3 regions of the Alteromonas sp. AWQ4_252 genome follow, and region 3 is predicted to be linked to each of the others. Evidence: predicted binding sites of a transcription regulator. Region 3 holds the regulator's gene; each other region holds the start of a gene.
The links. Region 3 encodes ArgR, which controls arginine synthesis, uptake and breakdown. Its sites were predicted from a motif close to ANTGAATANNTATTCANT; they were not measured.

Region 1 (4,615 bases), 450 kb from region 3:
ATCACGGAAGTGAGAGGGAGAGCGCTCATTCACGTGCTTTGCATAAATTTGGTAGTCTGCGTAATCACCAGATACCACTGCGGTTTGAAGCGTTTTCACCACGTCAGGATTGTATGCGTGATATTCGCCATCGTGAACGTATTTCAGTAAACCGCCATGAGACAGAGGTTTCCGTTTCAGCCATGCTACCCGCGTAAGGTTGATGGCATCCTGCTCAAAATCGTCGAATCCGGCACCTTGAATGCGGGAGGTGACACCTTTAAAGCACAAATCCATCACGGCTTTGTTGATACCTATGGCTTCAAACAACTTGGCGGAACGGTAACTAGCTACCGTACTGATGCCCATTTTGGACATGATTTTATACAAGCCCTTATTGATACCTTTGCGGTAGTTTAGCACTGCATCGGTAACCGAGCAGCTCAGCTCGCCTTTTTCACACAACTGTTCAATGGTTTCATAGGCCAGGTAAGGATAAACCGCTGTGGCCCCTAGACCAATGAGTACGGCAAAGTGGTGAGGGTCACGCGCACTACCGGTTTCCACCACGATGTTTGCATCACAGCGCAGTTTGTTCTCAACCAGTCTGCGGTGAACCGCACCCGTTGCCATCGCTGCCGGGATAGTCAGTCTGTCTTTCTTAATGTTTCTGTCAGACAGGATCACAAATGCAGCGCGTTTCTGTTTTACAAGGTATTCAACTTCGTTGCAGATACGCTCTATTGCTTTGCGAAGACCTTCTTCCTGTTTGTACTGTAACTCTACTTTTTCTGAGTAATAGTGCTCAGGGTTAAACTCTCGCAGTTGCTTTAAGTCGGTATACACCAACACCGGAGAATTAAATAATACCCGGTTGGCGTAGCCTGAAGTTTCACTAAATACGTTTTGTTCCCGCCCGATACACGTTGCCAGTGACATCACGTGATTTTCCCGCAATGGATCGATAGGCGGGTTCGTTACCTGGGCAAATTGCTGACGGAAATAGTCATAAATGGTACGGGATTTTGACGACAACACGGCCATCGGGGTATCGTCACCCATTGAGCCAACCGCTTCCTGACCATCTTTGGCCAGCACTTTAACCACTTGCTGAATTTCTTCATAGCTGTAGTTAAAGAGCTTGTGGTAAACAGCAATCGTGTCGTCATTAAACACGCGCTTGCCAAGTTCGGAAGAATCGACTTCTTCAATGGGGGCTAGGCGTCGGATATGTTTTTCCAACCATTCTTTGTATGGGTGGCGGTCTTTTAAATCAGCATCAATTTCATTGGAGCGCCAGATCTTACCGTTATAGGTATCAACCGCGAGCATTTCGCCCGGACCAACGCGGCCTTTTTCAACCACATCGCTTTCGTTGTAATCCCAGATCCCCACTTCTGAAGCCAGGGTAATAAAGCCATTTTTGGTGATGACATAACGAGCCGGGCGCAAGCCGTTGCGGTCAAGGTTACACGCAACGTGTCTACCGTTGGTCATAACAATACCTGCCGGGCCATCCCAGGGTTCCATGTGCATGGAGTTAAACTCGTAAAATGCACGAAGATCGTCGTCCATGGTGGCGTTGTTCTGATACGCAGGCGGAACGAGCAGACGCATGGCGCGGAACAAATCCATACCACCGGCAAGGAAAAGTTCTAGCATATTATCTAAAGACGATGAATCTGAACCCTCTGTATTTACAAAAGGTGCTGCGTCTTTTAGATCAGGGATGAGCGGTGTGGCAAATTTGCCGGAGCGGGCCATTGCCCAATCGCGGTTACCTTTAATGGTGTTGATTTCACCATTGTGAGCTAAGAAGCGGAAAGGTTGAGCCAAAGGCCATTTAGGTAAGGTGTTTGTAGAAAAGCGCTGGTGGAATACGCAAATCGCACTCTTCAAGCGCTCGTCGGCCAGATCGGCATAAAACGCAGGTAGGTCACGGGGCATGACCAAGCCTTTGTAGATCGTAACCAAACCTGAGAGGCAGGCTACGTAAAAATCCGGGTCGGTTTCTAGACGCTTCTCAGCACGTCGGCGAACCATATATAGGCGGCGTTCCAAATCACGCTTGCGCCAGCCTGCCGGCGCGTTTACGAAAACCTGCTCGATTTGGGGCACACCTGTAAGGGCAAGTTCACCAAGAACACTACGGTCGACTGGCACTTCACGCCAACCCACCACTGTTAATGTTTCTTTTTCCAGCTCTTCGTTTAGTACGTCTCGGGCTTTTTGTGCCAAGGTATCGTTCTGACTTAGGAAAATCATGCCTACAGCATACTTTTTACTAAGCTTCCAACCCTGTTCTTCAGCTATCTCACGAAAAAAAGCGTCTGGTTTTTGCAATAGCAATCCACAGCCATCGCCTGTTTTACCATCAGCAGCAATACCACCACGATGCTGCATTCGGTCCAGGCCCTGAATTGCAGTTTCTACCAGCACATGACTGGCCTCCCCGTGAGTGTGGGCGATGAGACCAAAGCCACAGTTATCCCGGGAATCGTTGGGATTATATAAACTCATCTTAAAAAAACTCCTTCAACCTTCGACTGGGCAAGGTATCTGCCGGATCGCCGCCAGTATATGGGACGCATCACAAACGTTCTTGTGACGTTCAATTGAACGCCTGATTATTTGATTTTTTATTATTAGAAAATGCCAGTCGCTAACCGCATTTTTATGCACTATTGCACCGCGGGCCGTACAAAATACATACATTGCTTTGCAAAAGCAAATGATAAAAAGCGAAGGCGACAATTCTTCCGGGTATTCTTATTATATTGTTATATTTATCAGTGTCTTAAATAAAAATTAAAGATGTGCGAATTTTGTTCGTTACGCTTAAAATTGGTTCAGTAGAATTTGTAAGCGCATTGCAAGTGACAATTCTATTTTGCACATAATGAATAAACATTCGGTATGTTTGCGTATTTATTAGGAATATCGGGCATGAAGTGAATGTTTATTTTACTTGTTTTAAAAATATACAGGGGAGTTGTTGATAGTGCAAAGGTTTGCTTGTAAACGTACATATCAAAAATGTCGTTGTTGGGGAAAGGTCTGCACGTTTTAGTAATGTTCCGGGCGGTCACGCATAGGCGCATTATTTAAATACTGGTATTTACTAATTATGGCTAAGATTTTGCTTTATTTAAGGGGTAATCAGGTAACGCCACAAACCTGTGGCGCCTATTAGTAGCAAAACAAGGTGGGTAGAAGGCTTGATAGCCCCTTTGATGAAAATATAAATTTGGAGATAATATTATGTTTTACAGTATTTTAGATGAAGATGATATGGACGGCATTGCAGTGCCAGGGTACAACTAAATGCCCGGTGAACAGGTGGCTACCGGTTTAATTCATTTGACTGTACGCCGCCTTGCCCTTTTTTAGTGCAGCTGTGTAGCTAATTTACAACACCTTCCACCCTTCTACTGCGTTCTGCTTTCGGTATTTCCATGAAACTCAGTGGGCTTTGCCTGTCTGACGTGATATAAGTGCTACTAACTTAAGATTTTTATTTTTGTAGTTCGTTGCTATGCATCAAGATTCCCCAAACGACTCATGGGCAATTAGATTTGCTCAATTCATTAAGCGATTCGGCACGTTAAAGCTCAGTATCGTATTTATCGTTGTTACTCTCGTGTTTACCCTTGTTGGTTCATATGTCATACGTGTGGCACTGGGTTACGAAGTCCAGCCTGACGATTTTATCATCGCTGTGGTACTGACTTTAATGTCTGCGCCATGGGTCCTTTATTTTTTAAGTGAATTAGTCAAACAACTTGAAAATTCGCGTACCAATTTAAAGGAAGTCGTTAGCCAGCTTGAACACCTGCGAGAGGAAGATGTGTTTTTGAATCGCGAGTTGCAGAGTAACATCCGACAACTCAACCACGAGATGGAACAACGGCGTAAAGCCCAGGACGAACGGGAAGCAGTTTTTAAAGATCTGGAAAAAGAGATTGTCGAGAAATCGCACTCTGAGCAACAGGCACGACATCTATCAACCTTACTCCGGTCAATCATTGATGCTTCACCAGACCTCATTTATTACCGTAATGAAGAAGGGCGTTTTGCCGGCTGTAACCGTATTGCCGAGATGCTTACAGGTAAGACAGAAGAAGAGTTAGTCGGACTGACGTTGCACGATGTCTTCGAAGAGGATTTGGCCAGTCAGATTGTTGCGTCTGATCACGAAGTACTGGAAACCAACGCCAGTATGACAGAAGAGCTATGGTTGCGGTTTGCGGATGGGCGTCGGCGCTACTTCGAAATGAAACGGGTACCATTTTTCGACAACGAAGGTACGCGTTTGGGCTTGCTGGCATTCGGTCGCGATATGACTGAGAGAAAGCAAGCGGAAAATGCCGCTGCTAAGGCCAGTACTGATAAAACGCGTTTTATCGCTACCATCTCACACGAATTGAGAACGCCGCTCAATGGTATTGTGGGTCTGAGCCGGATGCTCAGAGATACAGACCTAACTGAAGAGCAATTTAGCTGGGTAAGTACTATTTATGCCAGTGCAATTACCCTGGGGAATATCTTCAACGACATTATCGACCTGGATAAGCTCGACAGGGACAAGCTTGAACTTAGCCTGAAAACAGTATCCCTGCGAGATTTCACCCAAGAG
Region 2 (4,615 bases), 2.4 Mb from region 3:
ATACAGCAAGCCACCAGGTTCACTAAACCCAGCTAAAGGTATGTTAGTCAGCAAAGCCCCAAACCCGATGGGCAAGAGCAGCAAGGGTTCAAACTTTTTTACGATAGCCAGGTAAAGTAGTAAGAGTCCCACCGCCATCATTATTAGCTGGCCACTCTGAAAATGTGCCAGCGCTGTGCTATCCCATAAAATCGCGAGTTTATCCATTACTTAAGTCCAATTAACTGCTGGCCATTGGACACTGCATCACCTTCTTTAACAGCAATTTTCCCAACCACACCATCGAATGCTGAACGAATTTCTGTTTCCATCTTCATCGCTTCGAGAATAATCACAACATCATCGTTTTGCACTGTGTCACCTTCCCCTACCAGCACTTTAAATACATTGCCGGAAAGCGGAGCGTTGATGCTGGCTCCTGTTGCAGGAGGAGCAGCCTGAGACGATGGCTGGGGTGAGGCCGTAGCTGGCGTCACGCTGGTTAACGTACCCGACTCTGCCACCTCGACGTGATAAACCTTACCATCAACCTTCACGTCATAAGCAGCTGCCTGGGTAGGGTTGGACACAGCTTGCTGCTTGATATCGCAGGATGGTGTTGCATTGTCAATGCCTGGAGCTGGTTCAAAGGCGTCGGGGTTACCTCTGTTTTGAAGGAACTTAAGACCAATCTGTGGAAATAAAGCATAGGTGAGCACATCATCCACTTTCGCTTCAGCAAGAGTAAAGCCTTTCTCTTTGGCCAATTCACCCAGTTCTTCACCGAGTTCGTTCATTTCGGGAGCAAGTAGATCTGCAGGGCGACAGGTAACAGGTTCCTCACCATCCAGGACCTTGGTTTGTAAATCTGCATCTACGGGAGCCGCGGTTGCGCCATACTCGCCTTTTAATACTCCGGCAGTTTCTTTTGAGATACTCTTGTAACGTGCACCGGTAAGTACATTGAGCACTGCCTGTGTGCCTACAATTTGCGAAGTTGGTGTAACCAAAGGGATAAAACCAAGATCTTCGCGAACCCGTGGAATTTCCTTCAACACTTCGTCGAATTTATCTGCGGCCCCCTGCTCTTTCAACTGGCTTTCCATATTAGTGAGCATGCCGCCCGGGACCTGTGCTAATAGAATACGCGCATCCACACCTTTTAAGCTGCCCTCAAATTGCGCATACTTTTTTCGTACATCGCGGAAATAGGCTGCAATTTCTTCCAATCCTTCCAGCGATAGCCCGGTATCCCGTGGGGTACCTTCCAGAACTGAAACGATAGTCTCAGTTGCTGTGTGTCCATATGTCATACTCATAGAGGATATTGCGGTATCAAGCATATCGATACCTGCATCGATAGCTTTTTGGTAGGTCGCCGTGCTTAATCCTGTGGTAGCGTGACATTGCATTGCAATGGGAACATCTACCGTGTTTTTTAATCGGGTGATAAGCGTTTCACATTCGTAAGGTTTAAGCAGTCCGGCCATATCCTTAATACAAATAGAATGAACGCCCATATCTTCCAGTTGTTTTGCCATGTCCACCCAACCATCAATGGTGTGTACAGGGCTGATAGTGTATGAAATAGTACCCTGGGCGTGTGCGCCACAATCAATGGCGGCTTTTACCGCTGTACTGAGATTCCGCACATCGTTCATAGCATCGAAAATTCGGAAAACATCCACGCCATTGTCATGCGCCCGCTCGACAAATTTTGTCACCACGTCATCGGCATAGTGGCGATACCCGAGAAGATTCTGACCGCGAAGTAACATTTGTTGCTTCGTTTTCGGCATGGCTTTTTTCAGAGCCCGGATACGTTCCCAGGGATCTTCCCCCAAATAGCGAATACAAGCGTCAAAGGTTGCACCTCCCCAAGACTCGACAGACCAAAAGCCTGCGTCATCAAGCTTACTGGCAACAGGAAGCATATCTTCCAATCGCAGACGGGTTGCGAGTAGCGACTGATGCGCATCCCGCAAAACTAGTTCCGTGAGAGCCAACGGCTTAGACATGACAATTCCCCTAATTAAGTTTTATTGTTTTGTTCGGTGCTGATGGATGGCAGCGGTTATTGCTGCCAACGTAGGTTGGTCGACGGCATCGTCAATTGCACGGGTAGACTTTGTCAAAGGCGCAGCAGATTGCACCTCTGGCCCGGGAAAACGTTCACAAAACCAAGCAATGCCTTTCACTCCACCGATAAGTAAAGTAAGAAAAGCAAACACGAACCCCATGCCTGTAAGCATTAGTGAGGCAGCTTCCGCGAGCGGCCCGGCCAGTGAAGTTGAATCCATGAAGGTACCCTTTTAAATCGAGAAATGAATAAGTACCATGATAAAAAGCCAAAGACAATGAGTAAAAAGCAAGCTTTTTTGCATAATTAGACAAAAATTATGAATTGTAATTCACAATTATCATCTCATGCCGTGCTTTATCTCATGGAAAATGCGCAGAATCGCGCGACGAGACCATGTGCAATGAAGCTACAGCGTTACCGAGGGGAGAAATAATATTCTGAGAGGTTTTCCGTTACATACAAAAAAGCCCACCATAAGGTGGGCTTCTTGATATGGCGCGTGTGGAAGGATTCGAACCTCCGACCGCCTGGTTCGTAGCCAGGTACTCTATCCAGCTGAGCTACACACGCTTTAACTGTACATTTGCATACTAATGCAAACGGTGGTGCTTTAAAAAGTTGGCGCGTGTGGAAGGATTCGAACCTCCGACCGCCTGGTTCGTAGCCAGGTACTCTATCCAGCTGAGCTACACACGCGCAATAAACTGTTTGTTGGCCACCACTCCAACCTTTATAAGTGGCGGAGAGGGAGGGATTCGAACCCTCGATACGCGTAATGCGTATGGTTCCTTAGCAGGGAACTGGTTTCAGCCACTCACCCACCTCTCCGTAACGTGGTGCTGCATTTTACTGATACTTAGAGTGGAGTCAAACCCTTTTTTCAGAAAAATGAAACGTATGCTGCGATTTTAAACAATTCGTTCAAAAAGCCAACTTTCCACACTCAGAACACAATAAAGGCCGGGGTCTCCGGCCTTAAAAAAGGTTTTATTCAGCTACGTTTCCGGGCTGACCCCCCTTCTCAGCCTGAATACGCATGTAAATTTCTTCACGATGCACAGACACCTCTTTCGGCGCATTTACGCCAATTCGTACCTGATTACCCTTAACTCCCAGCACAGTGACAGTAACATCGTCACCCACCATCAGAGTTTCACCCACACGACGAGTCAATATAAGCATTCGCTTGCTCCTGGTCCTTAATTTTGAACATATCCCTCACATATTTGCCCATATCGGCACGACCCGATATCAGCTACAGTGTTTCCCTGTTTTCGTGTCACTTCAAAAACTCACCGTTCACACTTGTCAATTATAGCTTATCAGACAGATATGCGTTAATTGATGCCAAAGCAGCAGAAAGATTTTCCGGCTGACTACCGCCAGCCTGTGCCATATCCGGGCGACCGCCACCTTTACCACCAACCTGAGCAGCAAGGAAGTTCACAACTTCACCGGCCTTCACTTTGCTGGTTAGCTGTTTAGTCACACCGACTATCAGGCTTACTTTCCCACCGTCAGCCATACCTAGTACTACGATCCCTTCGCCAATTCGGTTCTTAAGATCGTCCACCATACCCCGCAATGCTTTGGACTCCACTCCCTCTAACGCAGAAACGAGTACTTTTGTACCGTTAATTTCCTGGGTTTGAGCAAGCATATCCGCACCTTGCTGACTAGCTAACTTTTGCTTTGCAGCAGTAAGGGCCTTTTCAAGCTCTTTTGCCTGTTGCTGCACTGCACTTATTTTATCCACTAAGCCTGCAACGTCTGTTTTTAATAACCCTGCGGCTGACGTCAATAAGGTTTGTTGCTTTTGGACAAACTCAATGGCACTTGCGCCGGTTATCGCTTCTATGCGACGAACACCGGAAGCGATCCCCGCTTCTGAGGTGATTTTGAATAAGCCAATATCCCCTGTTCTGTTGACGTGAGTTCCACCACAAAGTTCAACAGAAAACGGCCCCATGGTCACAACGCGAACCTTTTCATCGTACTTTTCACCAAACAATGCCATGGCCCCTGACGCTTTAGCTTCGTCCAATTCCATCAGCTTGGTTTGTAAGACGTGGTTAGCGCGAATTTCTTCATTAACCCGACTTTCAATCGTCATCAGTTGTTCGTTGGTCACACCTTCAAAATGCGAAAAGTCGAAACGCATGCGCTGTGCCTCCACGAGCGAGCCTTTCTGGGTAACATGATCACCGAGGATTTCTCGCAATGCTGCATGCAAGAGGTGAGTAGCACTGTGATTTTTCTTGATAGCTTCACGATTCACTGTATCGATGGCCGCCCCAGCGAGTTCACCCTTGCGGATTTCACCAACTACTTTACCTTTATGAGCAAAAGCATTACCCATTTTCTGGGTGTCCGTTACGACAAACTCTCCATTTGCCACTTTGAGTAAACCACGGTCTCCCGCCTGTCCACCAGATTCTGCATAAAATGGCGTTTTATCCAGTACTACAATGCCTTCCTGTCCGTCAGTTAGCACATCGCAAAACGCGTTGTCGAAAATCAGCTCAAGTACATTTCCCTGCCCATCGACATCGG
Region 3 (4,615 bases):
CACCGTGCTCCCCTTAGATGCCTCTTTAGAGGCTGTGTTATTTGTACCTACGCGAGCATTTGGTTTCGTTAAGCTAGGACAGCAAACGCGTATTCGTTACCAGGCATTTCCGTATCAGCGTTTTGGTATCTATCACGGGGTTATCAGCCGTGTGTCTAAATCAGTGATCCTTCCTAGCGAAACCTCTGCGCCAGTATCGGTTCAGGAACCTGTTTACCAGGTGGTCGTTAAATTGGGAAAGCAAAATGCTGAAGCCTATGGTACTGCAGTGCCCCTGCAAGCCGGTATGTTGCTAGAAGCCGATATCATGGTAGATAAACGCAGTCTATTTGAGTGGTTTTTTGACCCGTTAATTAGTTTAAAAGGCGGCGCATAAATGGAAAACGCCAGACAATTACTTCGTTTTAGTGGCATAAAACGGTTACCGGTTATTTTGCAAACGGAAGCGGCAGAATGCGGGTTAGCTTGCCTTGCCATGGTGGCTAACTACCATGGCTACAAAACCGACCTGGGGCACTTCAGACAAACCTTTGCCATGTCGCTAAAAGGGGCGAGTCTTGATGCATTGATGAACATGTCAGATAAAATGCATCTGCAGGGTCGGGCGCTGAGGCTTGAGCCTAGTCAATTGGGGAAACTTAAAACCCCCTGTATCTTACATTGGGATCTCACCCATTTTGTAGTGCTAAAAAAGGTGAGAAAAGGAAGTGTAGAGGTTCACGACCCAGCCATGGGTGCCCGACGTTACTCATTGGATGTATTTTCCCAACACTTTACAGGCGTGGCACTGGAGTTAATGCCTACAAGCAGGTTTAGAACTAAGAATACCCGGGTAAAGATGGGCTTATCAGATTTCTATTCCTCAATTAGCGGGCTTAAGTCTGCGTTGGGCAAGGTATTTCTTTTGTCGTTACTGCTACAAGCGTTCGCTATCGCCAGCCCATACTACATGCAACTCGTGATAGACGAGGTCATACTAACGCACGATGGCAACCTGCTTCATGTGCTGGCTTTGGGGTTTGGTTTGCTGGCAATGATAGAAATGTTCACTGGTGCATTGCGAAGTACACTGCTCCTGCACTTTGGCAATATGATGAGCATTCAGTTGGGCGCCAACTTATTTCACCACTTAGTACGACTACCCCTTCAATATTTTGAGAAGCGTCATATGGGTGATGTGGTTTCACGGTTTGGCTCTTTGCAACAGGTCAGGCAGTTGCTAACCCAAGGTATCATTGAAGCCATGATTGACGGAGTCATGGCTGTTACTACACTTATCATGATTTTTTTGTACAGCCCGTTGTTAAGCGTAGTCGTACTTGTGGCCATATGCTTATACGCCGTTTTTAGAATTGTTATGTTTCGGCCGTTACGTCAATTGACCGAGGAAATGATTGTCTGCCAGGCGAAAGAGCAGTCGAACTTTATGGAAACTGTTCGAGGCATCCAAACAATAAAGTTATTCGGTCGGGAAGTACAACGGCAAGGGATCTGGCAAAACCGATTTGCAGATAGTCTGAATGCTGCAATTAAAGTCGGACACCTGAACATTGGTTACGACACCTTTAATAAACTAGTGTTCGGCATGGAAAATGTACTTGTTGTGTATTTGGCCGCTCTACTGGTTATTGACGGCGACATTACAGTGGGGATGTTATTTGCGTTTATGTCTTTCAAACGCCAGTTTACTGAGAAAACAGCCGCATTAATTGAAAAAGTTATCGAGTTTAAGATGGTAGGCTTGCACCTGAACCGGTTGGCCGATATTTCACTGGCCAAAAAAGAGGTGAATGTCAGTGGTAGTGCGCCTACTCATTCGATGTCCGGGGCGTTGTCGTTAAACAATTTATGTTACCGCTACAGCGATAATGAACCGTCTGTTTTCGAACAACTCTGCCTTGAGGTTGATGCCGGTGAATCACTGGCTATTGTGGGCCCTTCCGGAGGGGGGAAAACTACGCTGTTAAAGTTAATGCTGGGCTTGTTTACCCCGCAGGAAGGGTCTGTCGAAGTGGACGGTGTGGATATCAGGCATCTTGGTCTGGTTGAATATCGGCAGCAAATAGCAGCGGTAATGCAAAACGATCAACTGTTGTCGGGCTCCGTTGCAGATAACATTTGCTTCTTTGCGCCAGCGCCGAATATGGAAAAAGTTGCATGGGCTGCGTCTGTCGCTGCAATTCACGCAGATATCATGGCCATGCCCATGGGATACAATACACTGGTAGGAGATATGGGTGCAGCTCTTTCAGGGGGGCAGATACAGCGATTACTTTTGGCCAGAGCACTGTATCGCGAGCCAAAAATTCTATTTATGGATGAAGCGACCAGTCATCTTGATACGCAATTAGAAGCATCAGTGAATAGCGCTATTAAAGCGCTAAATATAACAAGGGTTATTATTGCTCACCGACCTGAAACTATTGCCAGTGCTGATAGGGTTGTTGCACTGGTGAATGGAAGTTTAGTGCCACTGTCCAAGCAGAATAAGGCAATGGCAATAAACGGTGTTTGAATGGCGGGTGAGAGTATGTGCTGGCCCCGCAAGTGTTAAACGTTTTCGAATAAATCCTCTACACGTTGTCGTAAGTCTTCAATTTCACTCACGTCTGCCGGTGCAATAAATATGGTATCGTCGCCGGCAATAGTACCGAGAACGCCGTCTTTTTGACTCAGAGAGTCCAGCAAACGCGCGATAAGCTGCGCTGCGCCTGGGCTGGTTCTTATGATCACCATGACATTATTATGTACAATGTCCAGAACGAGTTGCTTAAGCGGGCTTTTGGCGGTGGGCATACCGAGTTCTGGCGGTAAACAGTACACCATATCGCCTCTGGCATTGCGGGTACGAACAGCACCAAATTTGCTTAGCATGCGGGATACTTTGGACTGGCTGATATTGTCAAAATCTTGAGATTTTAACGCGTCTACAATCTCGCCCTGAGATCCATAACTTTCTGCTTTTAGGATCTCTTTAAAGGCTTTGATTAATTTTTCTTGTTTTAAATTGGCCATATTTTCCTGTCGTTATTGGTGTTAACGGGTACTTAACGTTATTATTGTGCCGTAGCCTTCAGCTAATCGCAATCAAAATGCATATTCATGCATTAAAATGCATAATTTTGCGGTGAATGCCCGATATTCATGCATAAGACCATTGTGTGATTGAGTTTTTTTGCGCGTTGCTTTACTGTGACGCTCCGTTTTATGACGAGTATATATCCATAGGAGAAATGGTATGAAAGTAGCCGTGTTAGGTGCTGCCGGTGGTATTGGTCAAGCGCTGTCATTGTTGTTGAAAACACAATTGCCAGCAGGTTCTGAGCTAGCGTTGTACGACGTAGCGCCAGTTGTACCTGGTGTAGCCGTAGATCTGAGCCACATCCCCACAGCGGTGAAAGTTACCGGTCATGGGAAAGATGACTTGGGTGGTGCACTTACTGGTTGTGACGTGGTATTAATTCCAGCGGGTGTTCCTCGCAAGCCGGGAATGGATCGTTCTGACCTGTTCAACATTAACGCCGGTATTGTTAAAGCGCTTATCGAAGGCGTAGCTGAGCATTGTCCTTCAGCTTGTGTGGGCATTATCACTAACCCGGTAAATACCACCGTTGCTATTGCCGCTGAAACGTTGAAAGAAAAAGGCGTTTACGACAAAAACAAACTCTTCGGTGTTACGACTCTTGACGTGATCCGTGCTGAAACTTTTGTTGCCGAGCTTAAAGATCTGGACGTGTCCAGCGTACACGTGCCGGTAATTGGTGGCCACTCAGGTACGACTATCTTGCCTCTGTTAAGCCAGGTTGAAGGTGTTAGCTTCACTGATGAAGAAGTAGCAAGCCTCACTACTCGTATCCAGAATGCAGGAACTGAAGTTGTTGAAGCTAAAGCCGGTGGCGGCTCTGCAACCCTTTCTATGGGTCAGGCTGCTGCGCGCTTCTGCCTGTCTTTAGTTGCAGCAATGCAGGGCGAGAATGTTGTTGAATACACCTACGTGCAAACTGACGACAGCGACGATGCTGCATTTTTTGCTCACCCAGTGCGTTTAGGGCCAAACGGTGTTGAAGAAATCCTGCCTTACGGCGATTTAAGCGATTTCGAGCAAAAAGCGAAAGAAGACATGCTGGAAGGTTTACGGGGTGACATCAAAATTGGTGTTGAATTCGTAAATAGCTAAGTCAGCTAGCAAGAGTACGAGTGATATCGACTCTGTTCTTTTAAATGCCAGTCAGTGAATAACAGACTGGCATTTTTATTTTTAGCTTATCTAAACAGCTGCACTGCGCTTTAGTAGATATCTCTGTGATAACGATGATGATCTGTTAAGCGTTGTAAATTGTCTTCTCCCAATATACTCGTCAGCGCCTCGTGTACGCTTTCTCCCATTCCTTCGTAACTGCCACAGACGTATATTTGCAACCCTTCTTTGATGAGTTTGCGTATTTCCTCACCGCTCTCAAGAAGTTTGTCCTGCACGTATTGTGGGCGGCCAGGACATCGGGAAAACACACTATCGATTCGAATTTCATTGGCGTGGGAGTGTGGCAGAGGAAGTGCCTTGTTAACGATGTCGTCCTGGTGTGGTTCCCGTTCTCCATAAATCACCCAGAGCAGG

Region 1: a site for ArgR is predicted at 2,645-2,662, ahead of gltB (glutamate synthase large subunit). Genes of this name have one in related genera too.
Region 2: a site for ArgR is predicted at 2,378-2,395, ahead of ACXACM_RS09850 (OadG family protein). Genes of this name have one in related genera too.

What each region holds. Positions count from the first base shown of each region.
Region 1 is NZ_JBSWSV010000001.1:4,173,510-4,178,124, reverse strand. It holds gene gltB (glutamate synthase large subunit) at 1-2,499, opposite strand, end outside; gene arcB (aerobic respiration two-component sensor histidine kinase ArcB) at 3,515-4,615, shown strand, end outside.
Region 2 is NZ_JBSWSV010000001.1:2,222,486-2,227,100, reverse strand. It holds gene ACXACM_RS09860 (sodium ion-translocating decarboxylase subunit beta) at 1-207, opposite strand, end outside; gene oadA (sodium-extruding oxaloacetate decarboxylase subunit alpha) at 207-1,997, opposite strand; gene ACXACM_RS09850 (OadG family protein) at 2,019-2,279, opposite strand; tRNA gene ACXACM_RS09845 (tRNA-Arg) at 2,556-2,632, opposite strand; tRNA gene ACXACM_RS09840 (tRNA-Arg) at 2,682-2,758, opposite strand; tRNA gene ACXACM_RS09835 (tRNA-Ser) at 2,800-2,890, opposite strand; gene csrA (carbon storage regulator CsrA) at 3,050-3,244, opposite strand; gene alaS (alanine--tRNA ligase) at 3,375-4,615, opposite strand, start outside.
Region 3 is NZ_JBSWSV010000001.1:4,622,649-4,627,263, reverse strand. It holds gene ACXACM_RS20245 (HlyD family secretion protein) at 1-376, shown strand, start outside; gene ACXACM_RS20240 (peptidase domain-containing ABC transporter) at 377-2,515, shown strand; gene argR (transcriptional regulator ArgR) at 2,551-3,015, opposite strand; gene mdh (malate dehydrogenase) at 3,239-4,177, shown strand; gene ACXACM_RS20225 (flavodoxin domain-containing protein) at 4,288-4,615, opposite strand, start outside.